DNA from 4 places in the Pantoea sp. R13S299 genome. Region 2 is predicted to be linked to each of the others. Evidence: predicted binding sites of a transcription regulator. Region 2 holds the regulator's gene; each other region holds the start of a gene.
The links. The regulator sigma-54, encoded in region 2, starts transcription at its own class of promoters, with help from an activator protein. The targets are predictions, from matches to a motif close to GTTGGCACANNTTTCGCTNT.
Positions count from the first base shown of each region.

Region 1: the regulator sigma-54 is predicted to act here: its motif matches at 4,421-4,440, upstream of ACN1CO_RS10815 (circularly permuted type 2 ATP-grasp protein).
Region 3: the regulator sigma-54 is predicted to act here: its motif matches at 5,127-5,146, upstream of ACN1CO_RS00090 (gamma-glutamyltransferase family protein).
Region 4: the regulator sigma-54 is predicted to act here: its motif matches at 6,652-6,671, upstream of glnA (glutamate--ammonia ligase).

Region 1 is NZ_JBLYEF010000001.1:2,254,878-2,262,878, reverse strand. It holds gene ACN1CO_RS10835 (DUF2543 family protein) at 72-317, opposite strand; gene ACN1CO_RS10830 (peptidase) at 439-1,167, opposite strand; gene ACN1CO_RS10825 (transglutaminase family protein) at 1,249-2,031, opposite strand; gene ACN1CO_RS10820 (alpha-E domain-containing protein) at 2,028-2,954, opposite strand; gene ACN1CO_RS10815 (circularly permuted type 2 ATP-grasp protein) at 2,948-4,384, opposite strand; gene ACN1CO_RS10810 (ABC transporter substrate-binding protein) at 4,638-5,780, shown strand; gene cirA (catecholate siderophore receptor CirA) at 5,831-7,804, shown strand; gene ACN1CO_RS10800 (contact-dependent growth inhibition system immunity protein) at 7,966-8,001, opposite strand, start outside.
Region 2 is NZ_JBLYEF010000002.1:172,813-180,813, forward strand. It holds gene mtgA (monofunctional biosynthetic peptidoglycan transglycosylase) at 1-250, shown strand, start outside; gene npr (PTS phosphocarrier protein NPr) at 254-526, opposite strand; gene rapZ (RNase adapter RapZ) at 523-1,377, opposite strand; gene ptsN (PTS IIA-like nitrogen regulatory protein PtsN) at 1,425-1,904, opposite strand; gene hpf (ribosome hibernation promoting factor) at 2,057-2,344, opposite strand; gene rpoN (RNA polymerase factor sigma-54) at 2,366-3,799, opposite strand; gene lptB (LPS export ABC transporter ATP-binding protein) at 3,848-4,573, opposite strand; gene lptA (lipopolysaccharide ABC transporter substrate-binding protein LptA) at 4,579-5,130, opposite strand; gene lptC (LPS export ABC transporter periplasmic protein LptC) at 5,105-5,677, opposite strand; gene kdsC (3-deoxy-manno-octulosonate-8-phosphatase KdsC) at 5,674-6,240, opposite strand; gene kdsD (arabinose-5-phosphate isomerase KdsD) at 6,254-7,237, opposite strand; gene ACN1CO_RS11820 (calcium/sodium antiporter) at 7,254-8,001, opposite strand, start outside.
Region 3 is NZ_JBLYEF010000001.1:9,511-17,511, forward strand. It holds gene hpxA (allantoin racemase) at 1-498, shown strand, start outside; gene puuE (allantoinase PuuE) at 533-1,486, shown strand; gene hpxZ (oxalurate catabolism protein HpxZ) at 1,536-1,916, opposite strand; gene ACN1CO_RS00080 (AtzE family amidohydrolase) at 1,916-3,313, opposite strand; gene hpxX (oxalurate catabolism protein HpxX) at 3,310-3,492, opposite strand; gene ACN1CO_RS00090 (gamma-glutamyltransferase family protein) at 3,505-5,091, opposite strand; gene hpxU (MurR/RpiR family transcriptional regulator HpxU) at 5,230-6,069, shown strand; gene ACN1CO_RS00100 (transporter substrate-binding domain-containing protein) at 6,261-7,046, shown strand; gene ACN1CO_RS00105 (amino acid ABC transporter permease) at 7,057-7,725, shown strand; gene ACN1CO_RS00110 (amino acid ABC transporter permease) at 7,725-8,001, shown strand, end outside.
Region 4 is NZ_JBLYEF010000007.1:8,146-16,146, forward strand. It holds gene yihI (Der GTPase-activating protein YihI) at 315-839, shown strand; gene hemN (oxygen-independent coproporphyrinogen III oxidase) at 1,073-2,446, shown strand; gene glnG (nitrogen regulation protein NR(I)) at 2,488-3,897, opposite strand; gene glnL (nitrogen regulation protein NR(II)) at 3,905-4,954, opposite strand; gene glnA (glutamate--ammonia ligase) at 5,093-6,502, opposite strand; gene typA (ribosome-dependent GTPase TypA) at 6,941-8,001, shown strand, end outside.

The DNA.
Region 1 (8,001 bases), on a different contig from region 2:
TCACAATGCCTGCGCAGACTATATAAGTCTGGATGATAATTTTCGTCTGCGCCAGAGGGAGTCAGTGGCTGTTACTCGTTGCCCCAGCGGTTCAGGAACTCGGCAATCTCATCGATACGCTCTTCGCTGATACCCGCTTCTCGCGCCATATCCTGCTGCGACTCTTCACTGATCTCTTCGTTGTTCATTAAACGGGTGATCAGCAACTGGAAGTAATGCGCCAGCGGGGTACGTTCTGTCTCGCTCACGGGCTTAGCGGACTCCGTCGCGTACTCATCTGCGACATCATAATATTTGAGAGAAATTTCGTTATTCATAGGTTGTCCGCAGGGTTCAGGTCGGATTAAAGAGTGACCAGGCGTTGTCGCCCGGTTCGTGAGGGGTATTATTTCGTGTTTGGGTTGGGGCTGTAAAGGGGAACAGGATGCCCGATTCTGACTAGAGAACCAGCGGCGGAAGCTGTTTGAAGGTGCTGACTAAGCCTTCTCCCCAGCCTTTACGGATCGTCGTGAAGTACGGGTGATCTTCGGTAATGCGGTATTGCCGGGCATCGCTGAAGCTATCGCAGGGGTAGATCATAACGTCGAGCGGCAGGCCAACGGACAGATTGCTGCGCAGGGTCGAATCCAGTGAAATCAGCGCGCATTGCATCGCCTGCTCCAGAGACATGTCGTAGTGCAGCACCCGGTCAATAATCGGTTTACCGTACTTGCTCTCACCAATCTGGAAATAGGGCGTATCGCGGGTGGCTTCGATGAAATTACCCTGTGGGTAAATATGGAACAGGCCAATATCATCCCCGTTAATTTGCCCGCCGAGCAGCAGGTTGCAGCTGAAGTCTGTCGTACTGCCATTCTGCTGTGCTTCACTGTCTCGCTGGATCACCTCACGAACCGTCTCGCCTATCAGCGACGCGGCCTCGTAAAGGCTGGAGGCGTTCAGCAGATTGGCACAGTCGGCATTCCTGCTGCGGTGTCGCAGCAGACTGATAATACTTTGAGTGGTCGCCAGATTACCGGCAGTCTGAAGCACCAGCGTACGATCGCCGTCCTGATGAAACACATGTAGTTTACGGAAGGTGGAAATATGATCCACGCCAGCATTAGTCCGTGAATCGGATGCAAAGACCAGCCCGGATGACAGGCGCATGGCCACACAATAGGTCATACCACACTTCCTTCAAAAAAAGATTTGCACGCCATAAGCGTGCATGAAGTTTTCACCATCAGCAAGTCGCTACAGGTCAATTTACATCATTTGTACGGCGGCAATCGCGCACATATCTTCGTATCCCCCGCCAATCCGTAAACCGCGCACCGGACAGGCATCCAGGTAATCAATGCCGACGGCAAGCTTAAGGTGTTGATCAGGCATACGGGTATTGTTGGTGATGTCAAAGCAGTGCCAGCGATCTTCCACCCAGACTTCGGCCCAGGCATGAGTCGCGACATGGGTAGAATCTTTACTGTGCAGGTAACCGCTAACGTAGCGCGCCGGTATATTCAGGCTACGACAGCAGCTCAGAAAGGCATGCGTATGATCCTGGCACACGCCGGTACGGGCGGCGAAAGCCTCAGCGGCACTGTCGGTTACCAGGGTAGAACCGGGCGTGTAAGGCATCCTGAGCAGCAGGTCTCCCATCAGGTTCTCCAGGGCGGCCAGAATCGCCTGGGGCTGATAGTAGCGCAGGGCAAAATCCCGAATCTCTGCATCGGGCTGGGTCAGCGGACTGTGGCGCAGGAAGACCAGCGGCGACAGATGCCCCTGAGCCTGATCTTCAATGCCGTGTTCAATCTCCACCACGCCGTGTGCCTGAATGGTGATGGACTCATGCGGTTCATCGAGTGTCAGCACATGCATGATGTTGCCGAAGGCATCCGTAGTGCAAACCGCCTTTTCCGGCAAGGTCAGTTCCCAGGAAAGTATGCGTTGATGAGGTGATTCCTGAGGCGTCAGTCGCAGGTACTGGATACTCCGTTGCACCGCCTGGTCGTAGCGGTAGTGCGTGTTGTGCTCAATGCTAAGTTTCATTGCGCCTCCAGATACGTGTGATGAATACTTTCGGCGATATCGTCTAACTGGACGAGAAAGGTTTCCAGCCAGTTGTTCAGCCCGATTCTGTTCAGGTCTTTCATGGAACTGAAGCGCAGCTCGGCGTGCAGGATGTGCGCGAGGCGGCGTGGCTGGTTTGCACGGCCACCAATCAGCTCCAGTTGCTGAACCATATCGTTGATACACGCCAGCAATGAACGTGGCAGCTCGTTGCGCAGGATCATCAGTTCGGTGATGGTATCCCGGCTCAGGGGCTGCTTATAAATACTATGGTAGGCTTCGCGCGCGCTTACCGCCTGCAGCAATGTGTCCATGCGGTAATATTCGCGCACTGGATCGTCATCAATATCCATCAGTCTGTTTTTCACCTCCAGCAGACGCGCGGTGCCATCAGCCCGTTCCAGCAACGTCCCGAGACGGATAAAGTGCATCGCGTCGCTGCGGAGCAGGGTACCGAACATGGCACCCCGGAACAGATGAGATCGCTCTTTCACCCAGTCAAAGAAGGCGTCTGCACCGTCTGAGCCGATACCCTGACGGCGTATCGATTTCATCGCGATCCAGGTGGCATTGATACATTCCCAGACTTCGGATGACAGGCTGCCACGTACGGCATGCGCGTTGTTCCAGCCCATCTGCAGACAACTGAAAATACTGCTGTAGTTCCGGCTATCCAGGGCGAAAAAATTGACCAGATTGGGCATCGTCAGTGTCGGCCAGGTCTCAGCATACAACTCGGTGGTGCTGGTCAGGTTGAGCGGTACCAGCAGATCATGATTACCCCCGTTGCGGATGGGCATCATCGACAGCTTGTTGGTGACGTCCAGCACCCGGGCGATATTTTCCGCCCGCTCCAGATAGCGGGCCATCCAATAGAGTTCACTCGCTGTCCGGCTCAGCATAGATCATCCTCCAGTACCCAGGTGTCCTTGGTTCCGCCGCCCTGTGACGAATTGACAACCAGCGATCCTTCCATCAAGGCGACGCGGGTAAGCCCGCCGGGCACCAGTCGGATCTCCGCGCCACTGAGCGCAAAGGGTCGGAGATCGATATGACGGGGTGCCAGGCCGTCGTTGACAAAAGTGGGACAGGTGGACAACGCCAGCGTGTTTTGCGCGATGTAATTCTGCGGACGCGCCAGCAACAGGTCACGGAAGTGGGCAAGCTCAGCTTTGCTCGCGGCGGGGCCAATCAACATGCCGTAACCGCCAGCGCCGTGAACCTCTTTCACGACCATTTTTTCGAGGTTGGCCAGCACATACGACAGCTCATTTTTATGCCTGCACTGCCAGGTTGGCACGTTGTTGAGGATCGGTTCTTCGTGCAGATAAAAGCGCACCATATCCGGTACGTAGGGGTAGATAGACTTGTCATCAGCCACGCCAGTGCCGATAGCGTTGGCCAGGACGACATTGCCCGCCCGGTAAACTGACAGCAGGCCCGGTACGCCGAGCATGGAGTCCGGGCGGAACGCCAGTGGATCGAGGAAGGCGTCGTCAACCCGACGATAGATCACATGTATTCTGCATGGCCCGGCAGTCGTGCGCATGAACAGCATGCCATCCTTAACGAACAGATCGGCGCTTTCAACCAGTTCAACGCCCATTTGCTGGGCCAGGAAGCTGTGTTCGAAGTAAGCGCTGTTAAAGCGGCCTGGGGTCAATACCACCACGGTAGGATCGTTAATGGGTGAGCTTTCGCGAAGCGTTTGTAGCAGATGCGACGGATAGCGTTCTACGGGAGCAATGCGTTGCTGCGCAAACAGTTCCGGATAGAGCCGCATCATCATTTTGCGGTTCTCCAGCATATAAGAGACGCCGGAGGGGGTACGCAGGTTATCTTCCAGGACGTAATATTCGCCATCACTGTTGCGCACCATATCCACGCCGACAATATGTGCATAGATATCACGGTGGAGATCAACGCCTTGCATACAGGGTTGATACTGTTCGTTAGCCAGAACCTGTTCTGCCGGAATGATTCCCGCCTTCAGAATATGTTGCTCATGGTAGATATCGTAGAGGAAGGCATTGAGCGCCTGCACACGCTGGCGGATGCCGGCATCGAGCATGGCCCACTCGGCGGCCGGGATAATACGTGGCACGCTGTCGAACGGGATCAACCGTTCAGCACCATTATCATCATCGTAGACATTGAACGTAATCCCTACCCGGTGAAACAGGAGGGCGGCTTCTTCCCGCTTGCGCTGTATAGCCAGGTGATCAGCCTGTTGCAGCCATTGCCAGTAGGCGGCGTAGTGGTCACGGTGTTCGCCTTCAGCCAGAAGCATCTCATCAAAAAAGGGTGAAGCGGAGAGATTGATATTCAGCATCGTCACCTCGCAGACGTTAAAGGCTGTGAATCTATCCAAGCATAAACTGTGCCAGCATAAGAAGAAGCGGAACGGTGCAAAGTCGTGATGTTGCAGCGTTAAAAGCCCCGTTTTGGTGCAGGCTCTGTGCGGGAGTGTCTTAATATGGCGCTTAACGGCGTAGTCTGTTTTGTATGTAAATCGAATTGATAACCGTTATCGTTTTCATTATTGTTTTGTCTTCTTCAGGGAAACGAAAAGGAATCGGAAGAAGATGAATTATCAGCAGAGAATATTTAAAGCGCTTTCCGGCAAAAAGATGGCTGCCGGTCTCACCTTTGGTTTAATCAGTCTCACAGCACAGGCGGTCACCGTTACAGACGTGGCGGGGCGCACGGTCACGGTGCCGGATGATGTTCAGCGTGTCGTACTCGGAGAGGGCCGGTTGTTCTTCGCTCTTTCACTGCTCGAAGGCCAGAAACCTTTTGGCCGTATCGTCGGCTGGCAGGGCGATTTCCGTAAGCTTGACCCGCAAACTTACGCTACTTATCGGGCGAAATTTCCGCAAATCGACAATATCCCGCTAATTGGCACGACAAGTGCCGACACCATCAGCCCGGAAAAAGTGCTGACGCTGAATCCGCAGCTGGCGATCTTCGGTTTGTCAGGTCATGGGCCGGGCAAAGGCAGTGAGCTGGTGAAACAGCTGCAAAGCGCCGGTGTGCCCGTGGTGTTTGTCGATTTCCGCACTTCTCCGCTTAAAAACACCCTGCCAAGTATGGAGTTGCTGGGCAAAGTCCTGAACCGTGAGAAGCAGGCGCAGGACTATATCCGCTTTTATCAGGACAACATCAAACGCGTCATCGATGTGACCAGCAATATTCCTCAGCAGGGTAAGCCGAAAGTCTTTATCGAACTGCGCGCCTCGACAGCGGATGAATGTTGCCGCTCAGCCGGTAACGGCAACATGGGTGATTTTATCGATCTGGCGGGCGGCGTGAATATCGCTAAACCCTTGCTGCCTGGCGCGCTTGGTCAGGTGAATCTGGAGAAAGTCATCGCCGCGCAGCCGGATGTCTATCTGGTCAGCGGAGGAGCGAAGCCGCCGAAAGCGGGCGATCCACTCCCCGCCGGTTTAGTGCTGGGCGCGCAGACTACACCCGAACAGGCGAGCGCCAGCCTGAAGCCGCTGCTGGCCCGTAAAGGCATTAGCACGCTGAAAGCTGTCGAAGATGGCCGCAGTTTTGGCATCTGGCATAACTACTACAACTCCCCCTATAACGTGCTGGCCGTGCAGTTCTTCGCCAAAGCATTTTATCCGCAGAAGTTTGCCGATCTCGATCCGCAGCAAACGCAAAAACAACTCTATAAACAGTTCCTTGCCGTCGAACCGACCGGCACTTACTGGACCGAGTAAAAGGGACTTTGCCCCGGCTGCCGGGGCCATTTATCTCACGGAGAGAAGAGATGGTTAAGATTAAATTTACACCGGCCGTTAAAGCCGGGCTGCTCGCACAACTGATTGCTGCAGCGATGCCGGCGATGGCGGAAGACGCCAGCGAAGTGAAAGAAAATGAAGAGCAGATGGTGGTTACTGCTTCTTCGATTGTACAGAACCTTAAAGATGCGCCTGCCAGTATCAGCGTCATCACCCGCGAAGATCTGCAGAAGAAACCGGTACAAAACCTGAAAGACGTGCTGAAAGAGGTTCCCGGCGTACAGATCACTAATGAGAGCGACAACCGTCAGGGCGTCAGCATTCGCGGACTGGGCAGCGGCTATACGCTGATCCTGGTCGACGGCAAACGTGTTAATTCCCGCAACGCCGTTTTCCGCCATAACGATTTCGATCTGAGCTGGATCCCGGCGGAATCGATTGAACGTATTGAAGTGGTGCGCGGGCCGATGTCGTCCCTGTACGGCTCCGACGCGCTGGGCGGCGTGGTCAACATCATTACCCGTAAAGTCGGTACGCAATGGCACGGCACGCTGAGCGCCGATACCACCGTTCAGGAACACCGTGATCGCGGCGACAGCGGCAACGGTAACTTTTTTTCCAGCGGCCCGCTGGTCGACGATTTACTGGGCGTGAAAGTTTACGGTGCGCTGGGTAAACGTGAGAAAGATCAAGCCAGTTCTGCCAGCGGCAGCACCGGTCAGCCGCGTATCGAAGGCTACACATCGCGCAACGCCAACGTCGAATTCTCACTGACGCCGGACAAAGATCAGGACATCACGTTTGGTTACGGGATGGATCGTCAGGATCGTGATTCTGACACGCTGGATAAAAACCGTATCGAGCGTGAAAACTACTCGCTCGGCCACAATGGCCGCTGGGGAGTGGCGAACACTGAACTGCGTTTCTACGGTGAAAAAATCGAAAATAAAAACGCCGAAACCATCACCTCGAAAAACAATTCCCTTGACGGCAAAGTCGTGATCCCGCTGGGTGATTACGCCCAATTCCTGACGTTCGGCGGCGAATACCGTAACGATAAACTGGAAGACGCGGTAAATATGAAAAACGGCGGCAGCACGCAGGCGAACCAGTACGCGCTGTTCCTTGAAGATGAATGGCACATCTTCGAAAACCTGGCGCTGACCGGCGGCGTGCGTATGGATGACCACGAAAACTACGGCGTCAACTGGAGCCCGCGTGCTTATCTGGTCTACAACGCGACTGATACCATCACGATGAAAGGCGGCTGGGCATCCGCTTTCAAAGCGCCTTCTCTGCTGCAGCTCAGCCCCGACTGGCTAAGTTCCTCCTGCCGCGGCAGTTGTAGTGTTGTCGGCAGTAAAGACCTGAAAGCGGAAACCAGCGAAAGCGTGGAATTCGGTTTGTATTATGCCGGTGAGGAAGGCCTGCTCGAAGATGTGACCGCCAGTGCGACGGTGTTCCAGAACGACATCGACGACATGATTACGGTTATCCGCATCCCTAACCGCAACCTGGCGCAGACCTATCAGAACTTCGCCGGATTTGATGCCAGCGGCAATCCGATTTTCCGTTATTACAACGTGAATAAAGCACGCATCCGTGGGCTGGAAACTGAACTCGGTCTGCCGGTCACCGACAAGCTGAACCTCAAACTGAATTACACCTACAACGACGCCCGCGACCGGAGTAACGGCGGCAACAAACCGTTATCCGAACTGCCGTTCCACACCAGTAATGCGACACTCGACTGGAAACCGCTGGAGGACTGGAGTTTCTATCTTTCCGCGAATTACAAAGGCAAAAGCCGCACCGTAACCGACGGCAACGCTACGCCGGGCGGATACACCATCTGGAATACCGGCGGGTCGTATAAGGTGAATAAAGCGTTCAAGATCCGTGCAGGGGTTCTGAACCTGACTGATAAAGATCTCAACCGCGACGACTACAGCTATAACGAAGATGGCAGAAGGTATTTTGCGGCTGTGGATTATAGTTTTTAGCGTTGAATCGTGGCCGGGACGGTTGGGGTCCCGGCTGCTTTAAGATTTCGCTGGTCAAATTGAAGATACAAAAAAGCCCGCCAGGCTTTCACCTTGCGGGCTCTCAGTAATTCAATGAGGGTTATTTTCACCATCAACTAAAAAATAGATTCCTAAAAGCCTCATTTCTCTGACGAGATCTGACGAACAGTCATCAG
Region 2 (8,001 bases):
CTATCTCAATATTGCAGAGTTCGGGCCGGGCATCTTTGGCGTTGAGGCAGCTTCGCAGCGCTACTTCCACAAGCCAGCCAGCCGGCTGACCGCAGCCGACGCCGCTTTGCTGGCGGCAGTTCTGCCTAATCCAATTCGTTATCGTGCTGCTGCGCCCTCCGGTTATGTCAGAGAGCGGCAGCAGTGGATACTGCGTCAGATGCGCCAGTTGGGCGGCGAGGGCTTCCTGCAGCGTAATAAGCTCGATTAAGCCTTAATCTTCATCGAAGCCCGCTTCAAAAAGCTCAATGACCGCAGCCAGCGCCGGAACTTCCTCCGGGCCGCTGGCTTCAATCTCAATATGCCCGCCTTTAGCCGAGTCGAGCATCAGCAGCGCAATCACGCTGCTGGCTTCGGCTTCCGTGCCCGCTTCATTACGCAGCAACACTTCGGCATCAAAGCTCTGCACCAGCTCAAATAACTTCATTGCCGGACGAGCGTGCATGCCCAGCTTATTTTTGATTTCTACAGTTTGTCGGACGGTCATGATTTGCGCTTTTCCAGCGTGCGATGGCGTGACTGAACATTCTTACCGCGCGAACGGAAGTAATCCGCCAGCTGTTCTGCGATATAGACTGAACGGTGTTTGCCACCGGTGCAGCCAATCGCCACGGTAAGATAGCTACGGTTATTGGTTTCCAGCATCGGCAGCCAGAGTTCAAGGTAGCTGCGCGTCTGGTAGATAAAGTTATGCACTTCAGTGTGACGATCAAGGAAGGCCGCCACCGGACGATCGAGGCCGGTCATCGGGCGCAGTTTCGGATCCCAGTGGGGGTTGGGCAGAAAGCGCACGTCAAACACATAATCAGCGTCGATCGGGATGCCATGTTTGAAGCCAAAGGATTCAAACACCATGGTCAGCTCGCGTTCACGCTTGCCGAGCAGGCGGGTACGCAGCATCTCTGCCAGTTCATGCACCGACATCTCTGAGGTATCGATAATCAGATCGGCACGCGAGCGCAGCGGCTCCAGCAGATCGCTCTCTTCATCGATGGCGCTCTCCAGCGACAGGTTTTTGCTGGAGAGGGGATGCAAACGGCGCGTATCGCTGTAGCGACGAATCAGGGTGTTGCGATCGGCATCAAGGAACAGCAGCTGAGGTGAAAATGTGTCAGGCAGATTATTCAGTGCGGTTTCAAAAATTTCCGGGGATTCAGGCATGTTACGCACGTCGATACTGACCGCTGCCGAAATATTGCGCTCAGCCAGTGAGTTAGCTAACTCAGGCAGTAGCACGACCGGCAGGTTATCAACGCAGTAGAACCCCATATCTTCCAGTGCACGGAGTGCCACTGACTTCCCCGAGCCTGAACGACCGCTAACGATCATCAGCACCATGACCTTCTCTCCCGTTTTAAAACCGGCTCCCGGCCGGTAAAGACGCGTTACTGCTCTGTCTGGACTTCCGTAATAATGGCGTAGAGCTCTTCATCACTCTGCGCAGCTCGCAGACGACGGCAGACCGTTTTATCTGCCAGACGCTTCGCCACCAGTGACAGGGTGTGCAGGTGTGTTTTGCACTGGTCAGCCGGGACCAGTAAAGCAAACAACAGATCGACTGGCTGGTTGTCGACGGCATCAAACGCAATCGGCTGTTCGAGGCTGATAAACACCCCAACCGCGCGCAGCGTATCCTCTTCCAGCTTGCCGTGAGGAATGGCTATCCCGTTACCAATACCGGTACTGCCCATGCGTTCTCGGGTCAGGATCGCTTCGAAAAGCGTCTGGTGCGGCAGGTTGAGCTGCTTAGCGGCCAGTTCGCTGATGATTTCCAGCGCACGTTTTTTGCTCTGGCAGTGTACGCCGCTGCGGGTGCAGTCTGGCGAAAGCACTGTGCTCAATTCCAGTGTGAGATCGTTGTTCATTATCGTTTCACTTGCGTGTTCACCAGGCCATTCACCGCCAGCGCGTCTTAACGCCTGAGACAAACGGCGCTTGCTCAGATGACAAAACGGGGCGGATTATCCGCCCCATCCTGTCGGCTCTGCGCGCGAGGCGCGCGTCGCTAGCGTGAAGGTTAGTGTTTTTTCAGTTTATCTTTGTGTTTGGTCAGCTGACGGGCGAGCTTGTCGATCAACCCATCAATTGCCGCATACATATCTTCCGCTTCGGATGTGGCGTGCAGCTCGCCACCATTCACGTGTAGGGTTGCGTCCGCCACCTGAGTGACTTTCTCAACCTTCAGGACAATATAGACCTGATTGATATGTTCAAAATAGTGTTCCAGTTTGGCAAATTTACCGTTAACGAATTCACGCAGAGGCGCAGTGATTTCAACGTGTTGCCCGGTCAGGTTCAGCTGCATAGGTCTTCCTTCTCATTTCTTTCAAACCAGTTGTTTACGCTGGTTCGATGGCGGGATGGATAAAGACTCACGATATTTGGCGACGGTACGCCGTGCCACCATAATCCCCTGATCAGATAACATGGAGGTCAGTTTACTGTCGCTCAAGGGTTTGGCTGGATTTTCCGCCGAAATTAATTTCTTCACCAGGGCACGAATCGCTGTCGAGGAGGCTTCGCCGCCCCCTTCAGTATTGACGTGACTGGAGAAAAAGTACTTCAGTTCAAAAATGCCACGCGGGCTGTGCAGATATTTCTGCGTGGTCACACGGGAAATTGTCGACTCGTGCATCTCAACGGCCTGGGCAATATCCGCCAGCACCATCGGACGCATAAATTCTTCACCCTGCTCGAAAAACGCCTGCTGCTGCTCAACAATGCAGCGCGTCACTTTCAGCAGCGTATCATTGCGGCTTTCCAGACTCTTAATCAGCCAGCGGGCTTCCTGAAGGTTGCTGCGAATGAACTGGCTGTCGCTGTCGTTGCGCGTCGCGCCGCCCATTGCCGCATAGTGCTGATTAATCTTGAGGCGCGGCACGCTGTCGGCATTGAGTTCAACCGTCCAGCGGCTGCCGACTTTACGCACCAGCACATCGGGAATGACATACTCCGGCTCGCTGGTGTTGATCGACTGACCCGGACGCGGGTCCAGGGACTGAATCAGCAGCATCGCCTCTTTCAGCACCTCTTCTTTGAGGCGCGTCACCCGCATCAGGCTACGGAAATCGTGATTGGCCAGCAGGTCGAGATGTTCGCTGACGATCAGGCGTGCTTCTGCCAGCATCGGCGTTTCAGGCGCATATTGCGACAGCTGAACCAGCAGACAGTCACGCAGATCGCGCGCGCCAACACCAATAGGATCAAAGCGCTGGATGCGTTTCAGCACCGCTTCAACTTCATCCGCTTCAAGCTCATCGTTGCCGATACTGTCGAGGATCTCCTCAAGCGAAACGGTGAGATATCCGGTGTCATCGATAGCATCGACGATAGAAGTGGCAATAGCGCGATCGGTGTCACTGAAAGGCGTCAGTCCGACCTGCCACATCAGATAGTCCTGAAGTGACTGTGTGGTTTCGCCCTGATAAACCGGTAACTCATCATCCTGATAATCGGTGCCAGTGCCGGAAGGCGTGCCCGCGGTGTAGATCTCATCCCAGGTGGCATCCAGCGGCAGTTCATCGGGCATCTCTTTCTGCTCAAGCGCTTCCCGTGTATCCAGCGCCTCAGACTCCGACGATTCCCGGGAGTCGATCTCTTCATGCAGATCAGTCTGCTCAAGCAGCGGATTGCTTTCGAGTGCAAGCTGTAACTCCTGCTGGAGTTCAAGCGTAGAGAGTTGCAGCAGACGAATCGCCTGCTGCAATTGTGGAGTCATTGCCAGCTGTTGGCTGAACCTGAGTTGTAAACCTTGCTTCATAGACAGGATGGTAGTTCCCAGGTAAACATCGGTATTAACGACACCTTATCAGAGTCTGAACTCTTCACCCAAATAAACCCGCTTAACCTGCTCATCCGCAAGAATTTCATTGGGTGTGCCATGCGCAATCAGGCGTCCCTGGCTGACGATATAAGCCCGCTCACAGACCGCTAACGTTTCACGTACGTTATGGTCGGTGATCAGCACGCCGAGGCCGCTGTCACGCAGATGCTCAATGATTTTCTTGATGTCGATAACGGAGATCGGGTCAACACCGGCAAAAGGCTCATCCAGCAGGATGAATTTAGGATTAGCGGCCAGCGCGCGCGCGATCTCAACACGACGTCGCTCACCACCTGAAAGTGCCTGACCCATGCTGTCGCGCAGGTGCTCGATGTGGAATTCTTCCATCAGTTCACGGGCGCGATCCTGGCGTTGCTCTTCGGTCAGATCATCACGAATCTGCAGTACCGCCATCAGGTTATCGTAGACGCTGAGGCGACGGAAAATCGACGCCTCCTGCGGCAGATAGCCGATGCCACGACGCGCACGTGCATGCAGTGGCAGGATACTGATATCTTCATCATCAATAACAATGCGGCCAGCGTCACGCGGGACAATGCCCACCACCATGTAAAAGGTGGTGGTCTTACCGGCACCGTTCGGACCCAGCAGGCCGACAATCTCGCCGGACTTTACCTGCAGACTGACATCTTCTACCACGCGACGGCCTTTATATGCCTTCGCCAGGTTTTCTGCGATTAATGTGGCCATAGCTATCAGTTACTCTTCTTTCCGGTGTTGGACGTACCTTTATCCTGAAGTTGCGACGGCACCAGGACGGTGGTGACGCGCTTGTTCTGGCCCTGGCTGTAAGCCTGCATTTTCTGCTCTTTTACCAGGTAGGTAATACGATCGCCTTTGATGTTGCTGTCCTGCTGCTCAATGAAAGCATTGCCAGTCAGTTCAACGAAATCGTTAGCCAGTTCGTAGTGCAGTTTTGAGGCATGGCCCTGAACCGGTTTGCCGCTGTCCTGCATCTGATAGAAAGTAGCGGGGTTACCGTAGGCATCAACGATGGTTTTCTTGCTGTCGCCGCCAGGACGGGTCACCACGACTTTATCCGCCGTGATTTTGATTGAACCCTGCGTCACGATGACATTGCCGGTAAAGGTCGCGACATTGCCCTGCAAATCCAGCGCCTGATTCTGCGAGTCAATATTGACGGGCTTATCCGAGTCACCGGTCAGGGCAAGCGCCGGAACGCTGGTTGCCAGCAACATGCTGGCCAGTAAAAGCTTCAGGCTATTTTTGTTCATTTTGAATTTCATATGAGGTTTTGACCTTCTCGATTAACTCGGCGTTTTTTGTCCGTAAATTGCCGCGCATTTTCATGCCGATGGAGTTAAAACTGCGGCCATACAATGTCACCTGGTCATCAGAAGTAACGTCCTGAGTGACAAGATTGATCTGCGCGTTATCCGTTTTAATACGCTCAAGCTGAGAATCCTGCGTCAGCGTATTCAGCTCAACATGGCCATACAGATAAAGCATACGATCTTTGGTGAGCTTTGCTTTATCTGCACGTAGCGTCCAGGTAGGAATTTTGTTCTCATCATAAGTGGTCATCACCGGATTTTCGAACCAGCTCAGCTCCTCATCCGAGAAATAAGTCACTTTGTCAGAGACCAGTTTATATGACAGCGCGCCCTGCGGGTTGTAAACCACAGTGTGTGAATCCGCACTGGTATAGGTCGGCGACTGACTGCCCGTATCGACTGGGGTGCCATCGTCATCCTGGTTAGTAAGATTCCAGCCGATCAAAACCAGTGCAATCAAGGTCAGAATCAGCGTTATCCAACGCCTGCTTTTACTCATACTGATTGCCCTTTGGCATCCTCAAATTTGTTCTGCGCCATTAAGATCAGGTCACATACTTCGCGAACCGCACCGCGTCCACCGGCGATCCGCGTAACATAATGCGCGCGTGGCAGCAGGATAGGATGTGCATCCGCCACCGCCACACTTAATCCCACTTTCGCCATAACCGGCCAGTCGATCAGGTCGTCACCGATATAGGCGACCTGTTCGCCGGAAAGAGACAGTTTATCCAGAAGTTCACGATAGGCCAAAAGCTTATCGGATTGTCCCTGATAAAGATGACGGATGCCGAGCGTTTTGCAGCGATCTTCCATCAGGCGGGCATTGCGGCCGGTAATAATAGCCACTTCCACATCGGAGGTCAGCAAACAGCGCACGCCGTAACCGTCCCGCACGTTGAATGCCTTCAGCTCTTCGCCATTATTCCCCATGTAGATCACCCCGTCGGACATCACGCCATCGACGTCGCAGATCAGCAGACGAATCTTGCTGGCGCGCGCCATAACGTCAGCAGTGACCGGGCCATAGCAGGTTTCAATCGGGGGAGTTGCCTGTTGCATTTTCTCTTCCTGTTCAGACTACGCCAGCGCGCAGCATGTCATGCATATGTACCACACCGAGCAGACGGTCGTCATCGGCCACCAGAATCGAGGTAATGTTTTTAGTCTGCATCAGGTTCAGGGCTTCAACCGCCAGCATATTTGGCCGGACGCGAATGCCACCTGGCGTCATCACTTCTCCAATGGTAGCGCGCTGGAAATCGATGCCCATATCAAAGATGCGGCGCAGGTCACCATCCGTAAAGATACCTTCAATTTTCATCAGACCGTCGACGATGACCGTCAGTCCCAGATTTTTGCGGGTAATTTCCAGCAACGCATCGCGCAGTGAGGCATCACGCGTGACGTGCGGCAGCTCATCGCCGCTGTGCATGATATCAGCCACATGCAGCAGCAGTTTACGGCCCAGCGCACCGCCTGGGTGGGAGAGGGCAAAGTCTTCCGCTGTGAATCCGCGCGCTTCCAGCAGCGAAACCGCCAGTGCATCACCCATCACCAGCGTGGCCGTAGTGCTGGTGGTCGGAGCCAGACCCAACGGGCAGGCTTCCTGCGGAACATGGACACACAGATGGACATCGGCAACCCGGGCCATCGCACTGTCAGGTCGTCCTGTCATGCAGATCAGCGCAATATGCTGACGTTTCAATACCGGAATCAGCGCGAGGATTTCGTTCGACTCGCCGCTGTTGGAGATAGCGATGACCACATCATTTTTGCTTACCATGCCCAGATCGCCGTGGCTGGCTTCAGCCGGATGCACAAAAAAGGCCGGTGTGCCGGTACTGGCAAAGGTCGCCGCCATTTTTTTGCCGATATGACCAGACTTGCCCATGCCCATCACCACCACTTTCCCCTGGCAGGCGTAGATCAGGGCGCAGGCGCGGGCGAAATCCTCGTTGATATATTGATCGAGCTGTTCCAGTCCTTCACGCTCGATGCGCAGGACGGTTTTTCCCGCCTGCTGGAAATTAAATGCTGTTGGTTGCTGATATGACATAGTGAGTCTGTCCTTGTTAGCCGTCCATGAATGCCGGCTGCATCCACAGCAGCGTCACCCAGACGAAGAAACCACAGAGTAAAAATAAGCCTGCCGTGCGGCCAACGCGTCGGCGACGCAGCAGGCAGAGCAGAGCAAACAGTACACTGACACCCAGCATCACCCAGTAATCGCGGGCGAAAGCGTGATAGTCGACGCTGCCGGGGTGAATCAGCGCCGGCAGGCCCAGCACAATGGCAATATTATAAATGTTGGCGCCGATCAGATTACCGATCGCGATATCGTCTTCACCTTTCAGCGCGCCCGCAATGACCGTTGCCAGTTCAGGCAGGCTGGTGCCCACGGCGATCAGCGTCAGGCCCATCACCAGTTCGCTGACGCCAAAGTAGTCGGCAAAGGCGGTGGCATTGTCGATCACCATCCGGGTCGACATCGGCAGGATAATCAGCGCGACGGCCAGCCAGAGAAAAGCCACCGTATTTCCGCTCTCTTCACGAGGCAACTCAGCCAGCTGCTCGCGGGTCAGTGTATCGTTATTGTCCTGTTCGGCCTTACGCGCAATGCGAATCACCACCATCAGATAAATAGCGGCAATGGCGATCAGGCCAATTCCATCCAGTCGACTAAGCTGATTGTCAAACAGCATGACTCCGCTGAGCAGGGTAACCAGCAACATCAACGGCAGTTCACGGCGTATCAGATTAGAATGGACGCTCAGCGGGTGCATGAGTGCAGCGGCGCCCAGGATCAATAATATGTTGGTA
Region 3 (8,001 bases), on a different contig from region 2:
GGCGATCCGGGTTTACTGGCAGCGCGCGAGCTAGCCAGCGGACCGGTGATTGGTATTGCGGAAGCGGCGATGCACACCGCCACAATGCTGGCGACGCGTTTCTCCATTGTCACCACGCTGCCACGTACCCTGGTGATTGCGCGTCATCTGCTGCAGCAGTATGGCTTTACCCATCACTGTGCCGCGCTGCACGCCATCGATCTGCCAGTACTGGCGCTGGAAGATGGCAGCGGCGTGGCGCAGGAAAAAGTACGGCAGCGCTGTATTCAGGCGAAACGGGAAGATGGCAGCGGGGCGATTGTACTGGGCTGTGGCGGGATGGCGACGCTGGCTGCTTCGCTGACCCAGGAGCTGGGCCTGCCGGTGATCGATGGCGTCAGTGCGGCGGTAAAAATGGTCGAGTCGCTGGTGGCGCTTGGCTTTGGCACCAGCAAACATGGCGATCTGGCCTGGCCTTTGCAGAAACCTCTCTCAGGTGCGTTTCAGCATCTAAACTAACGGAACTTTCCCGAATCAAGACAGGAAGCCAGTGATGACTGACGCTGCAGAGAAGAAAGAGTACAGCTTTAACAAAAACTATCCGCGCGATTTAATCGGTTATGGCGCTAATCCGCCACATGCCGCCTGGCCCAACAACGCCCGTGTGGCGGTGCAGTTTGTTCTGAATTACGAAGAAGGCGCTGAAAACAGCGTGCTGCATGGCGATGCCGGTTCAGAGCAGTTCCTCTCCGACATCATCGGTGCAGCGAGCTATTCCGATCGGCACATGTCGATGGAGTCGCTGTATGAATATGGCTCCCGCGCCGGATTCTGGCGCATCCACAATGAATTTCAGAAACGCGGCCTGCCATTAACCGTGTTTGGTGTGGCGATGGCGCTGGCGCGTCATCCGGAAGTCGTCGAGGCGATCAAACAGGCGGATTACGATGTGGTCAGCCATGGCTGGCGCTGGATCCACTATCAGGGCATGGATGCAAAAACCGAACGTCAGCATATGCAGCAGGCGGTCGATGTGCTGGTGGATCTGTTTGGTAAAGCGCCGACCGGCTGGTACACCGGCCGGGACAGCCCGAACACCCGTCGGCTGGTGGTAGAGCAGGGTGGCTTCAGCTACGACAGTGACTACTACGGCGACGATCTGCCGTTCTGGACCCAGGTCACCTGTCAGGATGGTACGGTGAAACCGCACCTGATTATCCCTTACACCCTGGAGTGTAACGACATGCGCTTTGCCTCGCCGCAGGGATTTAATACCGCCGAGCAGTTCTTCACCTATCTGCGCGACAGCTTCGATGTGCTGTACGAAGAGGGGGAAACGGCGCCGAAGATGATGTCGATCGGTATGCATTGCCGCCTGCTGGGGCGTCCTGGCAAATTCCGCGCGCTGCAGAACTTCCTCGATCACATCCAGCAGCACGACGACGTCTGGATCTGTACCCGCCAGCAGATTGCTGACCACTGGATCGCTACCCACCCGGCTCCTTAAGCCGGTTCCGGCGCTTACCCCACTCAACCGGGCGAAGCGCCGGAAGCCGTCAGCTCATCAGACTGACCTGCGCCGCCACGATGCACCAGCCATGGGGCATTCGCACCCAGGTCTGCTGCTGACGGCCAATCTTATCGCTGCCGGTGCGGGTAAATTCAGTGCTGCAGACCGCATAATCCTCACCAAAAGTCGTAATCACGGTGTTTCGCAGCGTCCGGTCCAGCCCGGCAGAAGGGCGCGCGGCACGGAAGGCCCGAATCTCATCAATGCCATACAGATTCTCACCCGCGCCGAGGCGTACGGTTCGCGGATCGTGCCAGAACAGCGCATCCAGTTCGTCCACATCATTGCTGACCAGCGCCTGCTCGTAGCGATAAAACTGCGCCGTCACTTCGCTGAGCACCTGCGGTAAATTAATCTCTCTGTTCATCAGGCTCCTGCCATATTCATTTGCGGCATCGTGATGCCCTGTTGTTCCAGTGCCCAGGCGGCGCGTAATACCGCCTCTTCGTTAAACGGCCGGGCGATAAGCTGTAAACCAATCGGCAGGCCACTTCGGGTCGCCAGCGGCACGGTACAGACCGGCAATCCCAGGAAGGAGATTGGCTGCGTCAGCATCCCCATACTTGCTTTAGCGGGCAGCGATTCACCCTGAATCGTCAGGGCTTGCTGACCGATGGTGATCGCACTGCAGGGCGTCGCCGGAGCGATCAGCACATCGAAGCGATCAAACAGCGGTAACACCTGCTGCTGGAAGTAGCGACGGAAACGCTGCGCCTGCACATACCAGGCACCTGGCATCATGGCACCCGCCAGCAGACGCTCGCGGGAGTTTGGTTCAAACTGCTCCGGCATCTGACGCAGAGCTGGCAGATAGTGATTGCCGCCCTCAGCGGCGGTCATGATAAACGCGGCTGAGCGAGCCAGCTCCGCCTCCGGCATCAATACCTCTTCCTGTGCCTCAAGCGTTGCCGCAACCACCGCAACGGCAGCGCGGGCATCCTCATCACACCAGCGCGTAAAAAAGCCGCCCAGCACGCCGCAGCGTAATCCTTCGAGGCCCTGTGACAGCCCCGGCAGCGTCGCGGCCAGCGGACGGTCAGCCTGAAACGCATCGGCGTGATCTGCGCCCTGTAACAGGTCATACACCAGTGCCAGGTCTTCAACCCGCCTCGCCAGCGGACCGATGTGGTCAAGGCTGGCGACAAACGGATGGCTGCCGCTGCGTGACAGGCGGCCAAAGGTGGGCTTGAGACCAAAAATACCGCACAGCGAGGCAGGCACCCGAATCGAGCCATTGGTGTCGGTGCCCAGTGAAAAGTGGACCAGACCGGCGGCGACGGCAGCCGCAGAACCGCCTGACGAGCCGCCCGCCACGCGGCTCAGATCGCGCGGGTTGTGCGTCGCACCATAGTGAGTGTTTTCGGTAGTAAAACCATAGGCGTAGGCATCCATGTTCAGCATGCCCGACAGCAGCGCACCCGCCTGGCGCAGTTTCCCGACGGCAAACGCATCTGCCTGTGCCGCAGGGCGATCGCGGAACAGACTGGCACCGGCCAGCGTGCTGTGACCCGCCACATCAAACAGGTTTTTCACCGCATACGGGATGCCCGCCAGTGGTGGCAGGGTTTCGCCGCGCTGCCGCTGCGCATCAATCTCGCTGGCCTCTTTTAACATGCGCGGCCCGGTCACTTCCGTCCAGGCATTCAGCGCCGGATTATGCTGCTCAACCGCCTGCAGCGTGCTCGTCGCCACCTCCAGCGCGCTGATCTCACCCTGCTGGATCGCCCGTTGCAGGGTCTGAATCGAAACATCACCTAATCTCATGCCCGGTATACTCCTGCCACTTCCAGCCGGTCATCCAGCGGAAACGCCATCAGCGGCGCCGCCAATTCTGCGATGCGCGACAGCTGGATCAGCAGTTCTGCGCGGCGGGCGTCATCCAGTTCCAGTTGCAGGATCTGCTCCATATGGCCGATGTAGCTGGTCCAGTCGTGTTGATTCATGATTCGCTCCTGTTAAAAACCGGCGGCGCTGCCGTTACTGCGCGGATCGCTTGCGCCCTCAAACATGCCGTTGCTGTGACGCACAATCGCGCCCGCATGGCCCACGGATTCGCTGAAGTCCGGCAGTAGCTCCACCTCATGGCCCCACAGACGCAGCATCAATACCGTTTCGTCGTCAAAGCGGCCTTCCAGTTTCAGCGAGTCTGACAATTGCCCCCAGGTCCGGCCCAGCAGCCAGCGCGGCGCACTAACCGCCTGCTGTAACGGCAGGCCCTGGATCACATGGCGGGTGAAAATCGCCGCCTGGGTCTGCGGCTGTCCATCTCCGCCCATTGCGCCATACACCATTGTCCGGCCATCTTTCAGCCGTGCGGCGGCAGGATTCAGGGTATGGAACGGCTGCTTGCCGGGCGCCAGCGCCAGCAGGTGCTCAGGATCGAGGCTGAATGCCGCGCCCCGGTTCTGCCAGGTAATGCCCGTGCCGGGCAGCACCACACCGCTGCCAAACTCGTGGTAGATGCTCTGAATAAAGGAGACAGCCAGACCGCTGCTGTCCATTACGCCCATCCAGACCGTATCGCCCGGTCCGCGTCCGTTACCCCAGGCTGCCGCTTCTCCATCGGTGATCTGGCTGGCGAGCGTGGCGAGGTGATCGCTATCCAGCAGCGCCTGCAAATCTTCGGTGACGTGACGCGGATCGGTGATGTGTTTGTCGCGCAGGGCAAAGGCTTTCTTGGTGGCTTCAACGATGCGGTGCACCGTCTGCGCCTCGTCAGCCTCCGCCATCTCCAGACGATCGGTGATGCCGAGGATCGCCAGCGACACCATGCCCTGCGTCGGCGGGGCAATATTCCAGATGTCGCCTTCGCTGTGGGTGAGATGCAGCGGCGTCGTGCGGCGGGCGCGGTGCTGCTGCAGATCGGCCAGCGTGACCGGCATGCCGAGCGTGGCCATCTCATCGGCCATATGGTGAGCCAGCGGACCGCGATAAAAACTGTCGAGTCCCTCTTCGGTGAGCTGGCTCAGAGAGTTAGCCAGTGCGGGCTGGGTAAAACGGCTGCCCGGCTGCGGCACATCGCCGTCGGGCATAAAACTGGTGCTGAAACCGGGCTGATGCTGCAACTCACTGCGGAACGTCGCGGTGGCGGCGCTTTGTGAAGCGGTCACCGGAATGCCGTCGGCGGCGTAGCGAATCGCATCACGCAGCAGACGCGCTAGCGGCAGTGGCGGGGTGCCCATCTCCGCAGAGAGCGTCAGGGCCTCCTGCCAGCCGCTGACCGTTCCGGCCACGGTCAGCGCCGCTTTCGGCCCGCGATGCGGGATCTTCAGGTGATCGGCGTAGAAATCGCGGTGCGCCAGCGAACCGGCTGCGCCGCTGGCGTCGATAGCGACGGGATCGCCGCCGGGCGGCAGAATCAGCCAGAAACCATCGCCGCCCAGTCCGTTCATGTGCGGGTAGACCACGGCGATAGTCGCGGCAGCAGCCACCATCGCTTCAATGGCATTACCGCCATCACGCAGCACGGCGAGTGCGCTTTCACTCGCCAGATGGTGTGGCGTCACCGCCATCCCCTGCGGGGCCATATTGCTTTGAATCATCTTTTTCTCGTTCTTTGGGTGACAGAACCCATATCAAAGCAAGAGCTGTTCCAGTTTTCCCCCCGGCCTGACAATGCGCCGGTTAACCTGGCGTAAATTGTGCTAGCTTCTGCTGAAACAAAAGTTACAGGACGCCTTATGAAACAGCTTGATGAACGACTCAGAAGTCACTATCCCCAGCTCTCTCCACAGGAGCAGCGCATCGCCGACTTCGTGTTTGACCACTTCGATGACCTGATCAGCTACAACAGCGCCGAGCTGGCGCGGCTCAGCGGTGTGTCGAAAGCCACGGTCAGTCGGCTGTTTAAACGTCTGGGCTACGAGAAGTACAAGGATATGCGTGATGAGTTACGCATCCTGCGCCAGAGCGGCATGCCGCTGACCGATAACCGGGATGCGGTGCAGGGCAATACGCTGCTGGCGCGCCACTACAAGCAGGAGATGGCTAACCTGACGCAGTGGGTAAACAGCCTGGATGCCCGGCACTTCAACGAGGTCATCCAGCAACTGGCGCAGGCTAAGCGCGTGTTTATCATCGGCATGCGCAATGCCTATCCGGTGGCGCTCCATCTGCGCCAGCAGCTGGTGCAGGCGCGTTCACAGGTGCATATCCTGCCGCAACCGGGCCAGACGCTGGCTGAGGAGCTGGTGGATATCACGCTGGACGACATGGTGATTGTGATGGCATTTCGTCGTCGTGCGCGCATCATTCGTCCGCTGATGCAGCAGCTCCAGGCTGCCGGTGTCCCGATGCTGGCGCTGTGTGAGCCGCAGGCGCAGACGGTGATTGCGCTGGCGCGCTGGCAGCTCTGTACGCCGCTGGATAGCGTCTCCGCCTTTGACAGTTACAGTGCGGCCATGAGTCTGGTAAACCTGATCGCCAATGCCCTGCTGCATGAAATGCTGGCTCAGGGACGTCAGCGTATTCATCAGATCGCCGATCTTTACCAGCAGTTCGACGAGCTGGAGCACCGTTAACAGGCACCATTTTGGTGCTTTGCCCCATTTCAGAACACGCCCCTTACGGCGTAGTCGCCCCGATTACGCCCGATTTCTGCTGAACTCTCTGCTGCTTAACCCTTTTTCTGTTGCCGTCCGCATTGGCACATTAGTTGCAGATTGCATGTCAAAGAATCTTTTGTTTCACGTTAATCTCACCGGGGTGCATAATGAAAAAAGTTTTATTGGCGGTTGCGACAGCGGCATTACTGATGGCTCAGGCGGGAAGCGCGCTGGCCGATCAACTGCAGGATATCCAGAAACGCGGCGTCATCCGCGTTGCCGTGCCGCAGGACTTCCCGCCGTTTGGCTCGGTCGGCACGGACCTGCAGCCGCAGGGATATGACATCGACACGGCAAAATATCTTGCTAAGCAGATGAAACTTAAGTTGCAGCTGGTGCCGGTCAGCAGTGCCAACCGCGTGCCTTATCTGCAAACCGACAAGGTCGATCTGGTCATCTCCAGCATGGGTAAAAATGCTGAGCGTGAGAAAGTTATCGACTTTACCCGCGCCTATGCGCCGTTCTTCCTGGGCGTATTCGGTCCGAAGGGCGATGAAATCAAAGCGGCCTCAGCCCTGAGCGGCAAGTCGATTGGCGTCACGCGCGGTGCGGTAGAGGACATGGTGCTCAGCGAAGTGGCCCCGAAAGATGCGCAGGTGAAACGCTACGAAGACAACAACACCACGCTGTCTGCGTATCTCTCCGGTCAGGTGCAGTATGTCGCAACCGGCAACCTGGTCGTCGCCGCCATTGCGCGCCAGAATCCGGCCAAAGCGCCCGTCGCGCAGTTCATGCTGAAAGATTCACCCTGCTTTATCGGCCTGAAGAAAGATGAGCCAGCGCTGAAAGCCAAAGTGAATGAGCTGATTGAGCAGGGCATCAAAGATGGCACCCTGAATAAACTGTCAGAAGAGTGGCTGAAAGCGCCGCTGCCCGCCAACCTCGGCGCCTGAGGACGGATTCATGACCGGGCAACTTAACTTTCCCGCCCTGTGGCCTTACTGGCCGGAGCTGCTCTCCGGTCTGTGGGTCACCATCCAGCTGACGGTGCTGGCGACCACCGGTGGTGTGGCGCTGGGCATTGCGGGTGCGGCGCTGCGCAGCGGCAAACCCAGCTGGATGAGCCGCCTGTGGGGCATCTATGTCGAGCTGATCCGCAATACGCCGTTCGTGGTGCAACTGTTCTTTATCGTTTTCGGTCTGCCTGCGCTGGGGATGAAACTCACCGCGGGCGAGGCGGCGTTGCTGGCGATGCTCATCAACCTCGGGGCCTACAGCACCGAGATTATCCGCGCCGGGATTCAGGTGACGCCTAAAGGGCAGTGGGAAGCGGGACGGGTGCTGGGATTAACCCGCAGCCAGACGTTTCTGCGGGTCGTGCTGCCGCCTGCGTTACAGCGCATTTATCCGGCGCTGGTAAGTCAGTGCATCATCGTAATGCTGGGCTCATCGGTGGTGTCGCAGGTCTCCTATGAGGAGCTAACCTTCGCTGCCAACCTGATCCAGTCGCGTACCTTCTTAAGTTTTGAGGTCTATCTGGTGACCACGCTGATCTACCTGGCGTTGTCGATAGCGATGCGCCATCTGCTTCTGGCGATTGGCCGTAAATGGTTTGGAGTGCAGCCATCATGATGACGACCTTTACCGACTGGGACATCCTGCGCAACCTGCTGCTGGCGGCGCGCTGGACCCTGTTACTGTCGCTGGTGGCTTTTGTCGGCGGAACGCTGGTGACGCTGCCGCTGCTGTTTCTGCGTCTGCTGCAACGTAAGTGGCTGACGCGCGTGATACGGGGTTACACCGCGCTGTTTCAGGGCACGCCGCTGCTGATGCAGCTGTTCCTGGCGTTTTTCGGCGTTGGCCTGTTTGGTATTGATGTCGCGCCCTGGACCGCAGCCTCGCTGGCGC
Region 4 (8,001 bases), on a different contig from region 2:
GGTCTACATTAGTGTGCAGTGCACGGCAGCACCCATCAGGATGATGCGCTCAGGGATACCAGGAGGGTTTTGAGCGGTGGAATGGAAATGGGTCAGGGATTGCGGACCAGACAGGGATAAGGAAAAGCTCAGGAGTTGAGCAGGCGCGGGATTGACCGGGATGTTACGAGCCGAAAAGGACTTAAAATATGATTCCTTCCTATGAAGGTATGAAATAAGGCGACAGCTTGAGCTGTCGCCTTTTTTCTTTGTCTACTTTCTGCTAGATTTCGCCGCAATTCTATACTGAATAAAAAAAGCCGGGACCGAATACTATGAAGCAACCTGCACGAGCTGCTCACGGCAAACCTGCCGTTAAAGCCAAACGCAAATCGCGTGACGATATCAACCATGAAGCACGCGATCGTAAACGTGATAAAAAGCATCGCGGACATGCATCTGGCAGCCGTGCTAATCCGGCGGCGTCCGAAAGCAATGGCGGAAGTCAGGCGAACAACGTGAAAGATCCACGCATCGGCAGTAAAAAGCCGGTTGCCCTGATTGCTGAGGGGAAAACCGCAGCCGTTAAGCCAAAGAAAAGCGCGGAAAAACCAGCAGCTCAGAAGAAAGTGCGCCTGACGCCCGAAGAAGAGCTGGCGAAGCTGGAAAATGACGAGCGTCTGGATGCGCTGCTGGATCGGCTGGAAAATGGCGAAACGCTGTCGGCTGAAGATCAGGGCTGGCTGGATGCCTCGCTGGACCGTATCGACGAACTGATGGAGCAGTTAGGCATTGTGATGGATGATGCCGAAGATGAGCAGGCAGAAGAAGATATGTACCGTCTGCTGAAGGGCAACTAAGCAAATTTGATCGGCATGCGGTTTCCGCATGCCGCGCTTATCAGGTAAACAACAATGTTTTGGCCTGGATCAATTTTCGCGCTGCTGGCGACATGTTATCTGCTGTGGTTATTGTTTAAACTACGACGCCTGTCGCGGCTGAAGCAACGTTTACGTCGGGTCTCAACCCGCTCACCTTTCATCTCCTCTTCTTCGCGACCTTCTCTCAGACGACGTCACCGGAAGGAGTGAGCATGCCATCGCAGCAGATTGAGTGGGATCAGGCGTTAATTGAAAAATACAATTACGCTGGCCCGCGTTACACCTCTTATCCCACCGCGCTGGAGTTCAGCGCGCAGTATGCGGAAACTGATTTCCAGCGTGCTGTAGCGCGTTATCCCGACCGTCCGCTGTCGCTTTATGTCCATATTCCCTTCTGCCATCGTCTCTGCTACTTCTGCGGCTGCAATAAGATCGTGACGCGTCAGCGCCACAAAGCGGACCGCTATCTGGATGTGCTTGAGCAGGAGATTATTCAGCGTGCGCCGCTGTTTCGTCAGCGTCAGGTCACGCAGCTTCACTGGGGTGGCGGCACGCCAACCTTTCTCGACAATGCGCAGATCTCGCGCCTGGTCGGTTTGCTGAAGCAACACTTCAGCGTGGCCGATGATGCCGAAATGTCGATCGAGGTTGATCCCCGGGAAATTGAGCTTGATGTGATTGATCACCTGCGATCGCTGGGGTTCAATCGTCTGAGTATGGGTGTGCAGGATTTCAATAAATCGGTGCAGGAACGGGTTAACCGGATGCAGGACGAAGAGGTCATTTTCGGTCTGATGGCGCGCGCCCGTGAACAGGGCTTCAGTTCAACCAGCATCGACCTGATCTATGGTTTGCCCCTGCAGACGCCCGCCAGCTTTGCCTGGACACTGGAGCGGGTCCTGGCGCTGAACCCGGATCGCCTTAGCGTGTTTAACTATGCGCATCTGCCGGCGATGTTCGCGGCACAGCGTAAAATCAAAGAGGATGAACTGCCTACCGCTCAGCAAAAGCTGGATATCCTGCAGCAGACCATTGCGACGCTGACTCAGCAGGGCTACCAGTTTATCGGAATGGATCACTTTGCGAAGCCGCAGGATGAGCTGGCCATCGCGCAGCGTGAAGGGCAGTTACATCGCAATTTCCAGGGATACACGACGCAGGGCGACAGTGACTTACTGGGGCTTGGCGTCTCTGCTATCAGCATGATTGGCGACAGTTATGCGCAGAACCAGAAAGACCTGAATACCTGGTACAGTTGTGTGGAACAACAGGGAAATGGTCTGTGGCGCGGTATCGCCTTAACCGATGATGATTGCCTGCGGCGTGACGTGATTAAAACGCTGATTTGTAACTTCTCGCTGGATTTCGCCGCGACGGAAACACAATGGGGAATTTGCTTCAGTGACTATTTTGCTGAGGACCTGGCGCTGCTGAAACCGTTAATCGCTGACGGGCTGGTGGTACAAACGGCTGGCGGACTGGAGGTGACGGGGATTGGCCGGTTACTGATCCGCAATATCTGCATGTGCTTTGATCGCTATCTGCGCCAGAAAGCGCGTCAGCAGCAGTTCTCTCGCGTTATCTGAAGAAACGGGCTGGCAGATGACGCCAGCCCGTACCAAACCGCTTATTCCATGCCCAGCTCTTTCAGCTTGCGCGTCAGCGTGTTTCGTCCCCAGCCCAGCAAACGTGCCGCTTCCTGCTTATGGCCTTGCGTATGACGCAGCGCAGTGGTGAGCAGCGTACGCTCCATCTCTGGCTGTGCCTCCGACAGCAGATTTTGATGACCGGAACGCAGGGCACGATCGGCCCACTGTGCCAGCAGCGTTGCCCAGCTGTCAGGCAACGACTGCACCGGATTTTCCGGGGTGCTGGATTCAAACAGTTCGCCGGGCAGATCCTGAATCAGCACTTCCTGACCCGCAGCCATCACCGTCAGCCAGCGACAGGTGTTCTCCAGTTGACGCACGTTACCGGACCAGTGCAGCCGGGTTAAGGCTGTTTCGGTTTCCGGATGCAGAATCTTCGCTTCCACGCCCAGCTCACGGGCCGCTACCTGCAGGAAATAACGCGCCAGACGCGGGATATCCTCACGACGCTCACGCAGAGGCGGCAGGTGCACGCGAATAACATTCAGGCGGTGGAACAGATCCTCACGGAACTTGCCTTCCTGTACGCGTAATTCCAGGTTCTGGTGGGTCGCCGCGATAATACGCACATCCACTTTCACCGGCGCATAGCCACCGACGCGATAGAACTGACCATCGGCCAGCACGCGCAGCAGACGGGTCTGCACATCCAGCGGCATATCACCGATCTCATCCAGAAACAGCGTGCCGCCATCCGCCTGCTCAAAACGGCCCTGACGAATCTGGTTCGCTCCGGTAAAGGCACCTTTCTCGTGACCAAACAGTTCTGACTCAATCAAATCTTTGGGGATCGCCGCCATGTTCAGCGCGATAAACGGCGCTTTGGTGCGCGGGCTATGGCGATGTAACGCATGCGCCACCAGCTCTTTACCGGTACCTGACTCGCCGTTGATCAGCACGCTGATCGAAGAGCGCGATAACCGTCCGATGATGCGGAACACATCCTGCATCGCGGGAGCTTCACCAATGATATCGGTGGTCGGTCCGCTGACCGGCTGATTACGCGGCTGCTGCTGCTCCTGATAGTGACTGATAGCACGTTCAACCAGCGCAACGGCTTCATCGATATCAAACGGTTTAGGCAGGTAATCAAAGGCACCCTGCTGATAAGCGCTGACGGCGGCATCCAGATCCGAATGCGCTGTCATTATGATGACCGGAAGCATCGGATGACGCTGTTTAATCTGTTTCAGCAGCGCCAGACCATCCATACCGGGCATGCGAATGTCTGACAGTAAAACGTCCGGGGTCTTGGTTGAGAGGGCATCCAGCACCTCGCTTGCGCTGTCAAAAGTCGCGCAGCTCAAACCGGCTCCAGTGAGCGCGCGTTCAAGCACCCAGCGGATGGAGCTATCGTCATCGACGATCCAGACTATCCCTCGTTGCATAGAAACCTCACTGGCGAATAGGCAGGTAAACCGAAAATTCGGTGTGTCCCGGCCAACTGTTAAATTCTATTTTTCCTGAATGTTGATCAATCAGGCTACGGGCGATGGAGAGGCCTAAACCGGTTCCGCCTTCACGTCCGCTGACCATCGGATAAAAAAGCGTATCCTGCAGCTGGGCCGGAATGCCGGGGCCATCATCTTCAATATCAATTCGTGCGACCAGGCGATAACGCGTGCCGTGCAGCGTCAGCTGAAAAGCCGTGCGGGTGCGGATAATAATGGTGCCACCGTCGTCGCCCAGCGCCTGAAGCGCATTGCGTACCACGTTAAGCAGCACCTGTTCGATCTGGTCGGGGTCGTGCGGCAGTTCCGGCAGGCTGGGATCATAATCCCGCACCAGCGAGACGTTCTCCGGCAGCTCCATCGACACCAGATTGACCACCCGTTCGGCCACCTGATGAATGCTCTGCGTGATGTGCATGCCCGGCTGCTGCGGCCCTAACAGACGATCAACGAGATTCCGCAACCGGTCTGCCTGTTCAATAATCACTTTGGTGTATTCGTTCAGCGAGGGATCGGGCAGGGCGCGGGATAAAAGCTGTGCCGCGCCGCGCAATCCGCCCAGCGGATTTTTAATCTCATGGGCCAGGCCGCGAACCAGATCGCGAGCGGCCACCTGCTGGGCGTGCTGTAACTGCTCCTGACTGAGGCGACGCTGATTATCCATCGGCGCCATCTCCATCAGAATTAAGCCATCGGGTAACCGCTGGGCGGTCAGCGACATAATGTGCGCGCGACCATCTACCACCAGCGTGACCTCACTGTCAGTAAATCCCTGGCCAGCCTCAAGACTCTCGCGCATCACCTCGATATTCAGCGAAAAGTAGCCAGTTAATTCCGGTAACGGCGTGCCGAACAGTTTGCGTGAGCTTTGCGCCAGTAATTGCTGCGCCGCCGGGTTGGCGTAATGAATAACCAGATCGTTATCCACCAACAAAATACTGTTGATTAAAGCGTTGAGAATCTGCCCTGCATCGGGCAGAGAGCCAGTTGCCATACAACGTTCCTCTGCACTAATTAGGTGCATTTTAGTCTTAAAGCCGAAAAGAGGGCGAATGAACGGTGAATTCGCGGAGAAAAAAGCCCATCCGGAGATGGGCTAAAAGTTTCCACGGCAACAAAATCGTTTGACCAGTTAGACGCTGTAGTAAAGCTCGAACTCAACCGGGTGTGGCGTCATGCGAACGCGATCCATCTCTGCTTTACGCAGTTCGATGTAAGCATCGATCGATTCGTCAGTGAATACACCGCCACGGGTCAGGAACTCGCGGTCTTCGTTCAGTGCGTTCAGCGCTTCTTCCAGAGAGCCTGCAACTTTTGGAATCTCAGCTTCTTCTTCCGGTGGCAGGTCATACAGGTTCTTATCCATCGCGTCGCCAGGATGGATTTTGTTGATGATGCCATCCAGGCCAGCCATCAGCAGCGCGGTGAACGCCAGGTATGGGTTAGCCGCTGGATCCGGGAAGCGCGCTTCGATACGACGAGCTTTCGGGCTGGCAACAACCGGGATACGGATTGAGGCTGAACGGTTACGGGCAGAGTAAGCCAGCATAACCGGTGCTTCGTAACCCGGGACCAGACGCTTGTAAGAGTTGGTCGTCGGGTTCGCCAGGGCGTTGATCGCTTTAGCGTGCTTAATGATACCGCCGATGTAGAACAGTGCCATTTCAGACAGGCCGCCGTACTTATCGCCGGCAAACAGGTTCTGGCCACCTTTAGAGAGTGACATGTGGCAGTGCATGCCTGAACCGTTGTCGCCAAACATTGGCTTCGGCATAAAGGTCGCCGTTTTGCCGTAAGCGTGGGCAACGTTATGCACGACATATTTGTAGATCTGAATTTCGTCGGCTTTTTTGGTCATGGTATTGAAGCGGGTTGCCACTTCGTTCTGACCTGCAGTCGCCACTTCGTGGTGATGCGCTTCAACAACCAGGCCCATCTGCTCCATTGTCAGACACATGGCAGAACGGATGTCCTGTGATGAGTCTACTGGTGGAACCGGGAAGTAGCCGCCTTTCAGACCTGGACGGTGACCTTTGTTACCGCCTTCGTACTCTTTACCGGTGTTCCATGCCGCTTCGATATCGTCGATAGCCACATGTGAACCGGAAGTCGATGAACCGAAACGGATGTCATCAAACAGGAAGAATTCTGGTTCTGGTCCAAACAGCACGGTATCCGCGATGCCGGAAGAGCGCAGGTAATCTTCAGCGCGCTTAGCGATAGAACGTGGATCGCGGTCGTAGCCCTGCATAGTGCCTGGCTCAAGAATGTCACAACGGATGATCAGCGTAGAATCTTCGAAGAAAGGATCCATGACTGCCGTGGTGGCGTCAGGCATCAGCACCATGTCTGATTCGTTAATGCCTTTCCAGCCGCCAATAGACGAACCATCGAACATTTTGCCTTCTTCAAAGAAGTCAGCGTTTACCTGGTGAGCAGGGATCGTAACGTGCTGTTCTTTACCTTTAGTATCGGTAAAACGCAGGTCAACAAACTTAACTTCATGCTCGTTCATCATCGAGAGAACGTGTTCAGCGGACATACTCAACTCTCCTGGAAATGGTCTTTCATTATCTACATGGCGAGGAAACGTCGTTTCCGGAATCCGTTGCGGGAAAACCACTCCCTGACCAACCTCTTCCGGCACGCTCTTCAACCGACATCTGACTGGCGTTTACGCTTGATTTAGATAAAGCGAATTCTGTGCCAACTTTCCCGATGTTGCTTAAATCGCCTTGTGCTGCACCTTTTTGTCATAAAGCGGCTGCACCACGGTGGTTTTGTTGCACCATTAAGGTGCTTTATGGTGATCTTCTGGCACTATTTTGGTGCATAAGACCAACTTAGTGCATTTTCTGCACCGGGAACAGGGCAAATTTGCGTCTATCTAATAAACTTTCAGTGAAAAGTGTGATGGTGTTCAGTCTTCCGCTTAATCAGTGTACAATAACGCGCTATTTCTAATGCCTGAGGCAAAGCTGTGATCGAAAATTTGCGTAACATCGCCATCATCGCGCACGTTGACCATGGAAAGACCACCCTGGTTGACAAACTGCTGCAACAATCCGGTACTTTTGATGCCCGTACCGAAGCAACAGAGCGCGTGATGGACTCCAATGATTTGGAGAAAGAGCGTGGGATTACCATCCTCGCAAAAAACACCGCCATTAAGTGGAATGACTACCGTATCAACATCGTTGATACCCCGGGACACGCCGACTTCGGTGGTGAAGTTGAGCGCGTCATGTCCATGGTGGACTCGGTGCTGCTGGTTGTAGATGCGATGGATGGCCCTATGCCGCAAACCCGCTTCGTGACCAAAAAAGCGTTCGCGCATGGTCTGAAGCCGATTGTGGTTATCAACAAAGTAGACCGCCCTGGTGCGCGTCCGGATTGGGTTGTTGATCAGGTATTTGACCTGTTCGTAAACCTGGATGCCACTGACGAACAGCTCGACTTCCCTATCATTTTCGCCTCTGCGCTGAATGGTATTGCAGGTCTTGAGCACACCGACATGGCTGACGATATGACCCCGCTGTACCAGGCAATCGTTGACCACGTTGCACCTCCGCAGGTTGAGTCTGATGCCCCGCTGCAGATGCAAATTTCTCAGCTGGACTACAACAACTACCTGGGCGTGATCGGCATCGGCCGTATCAAGCGCGGTAAAGTTAAGCCTAACCAGCAAGTCACTATCATCGATAGCGAAGGCAAAACCCGTAACGGTAAAGTCGGTAAAGTCCTGACTCACCTGGGTCTTGAGCGTATCGACAGCGATCTGGCAGAAGCGGGCGATATCATTGCTATCACCGGTCTGGGCGAGCTGAACATCTCTGACACTATCTGTGATCCACAGAACGTGCAGGCGCTGCCAGCACTGAGCGTCGATGAGCCAACTGTAACCATGTTCTTTAACGTCAACACCTCACCGTTCTGCGGTAAAGAAGGTAAGTACGTGACTTCACGTCAGATCCTTGAGCGTCTGAACAAAGAACTGGTTCACAACGTGGCACTGCGTGTTGAAGAAACTGAAGACTCTGA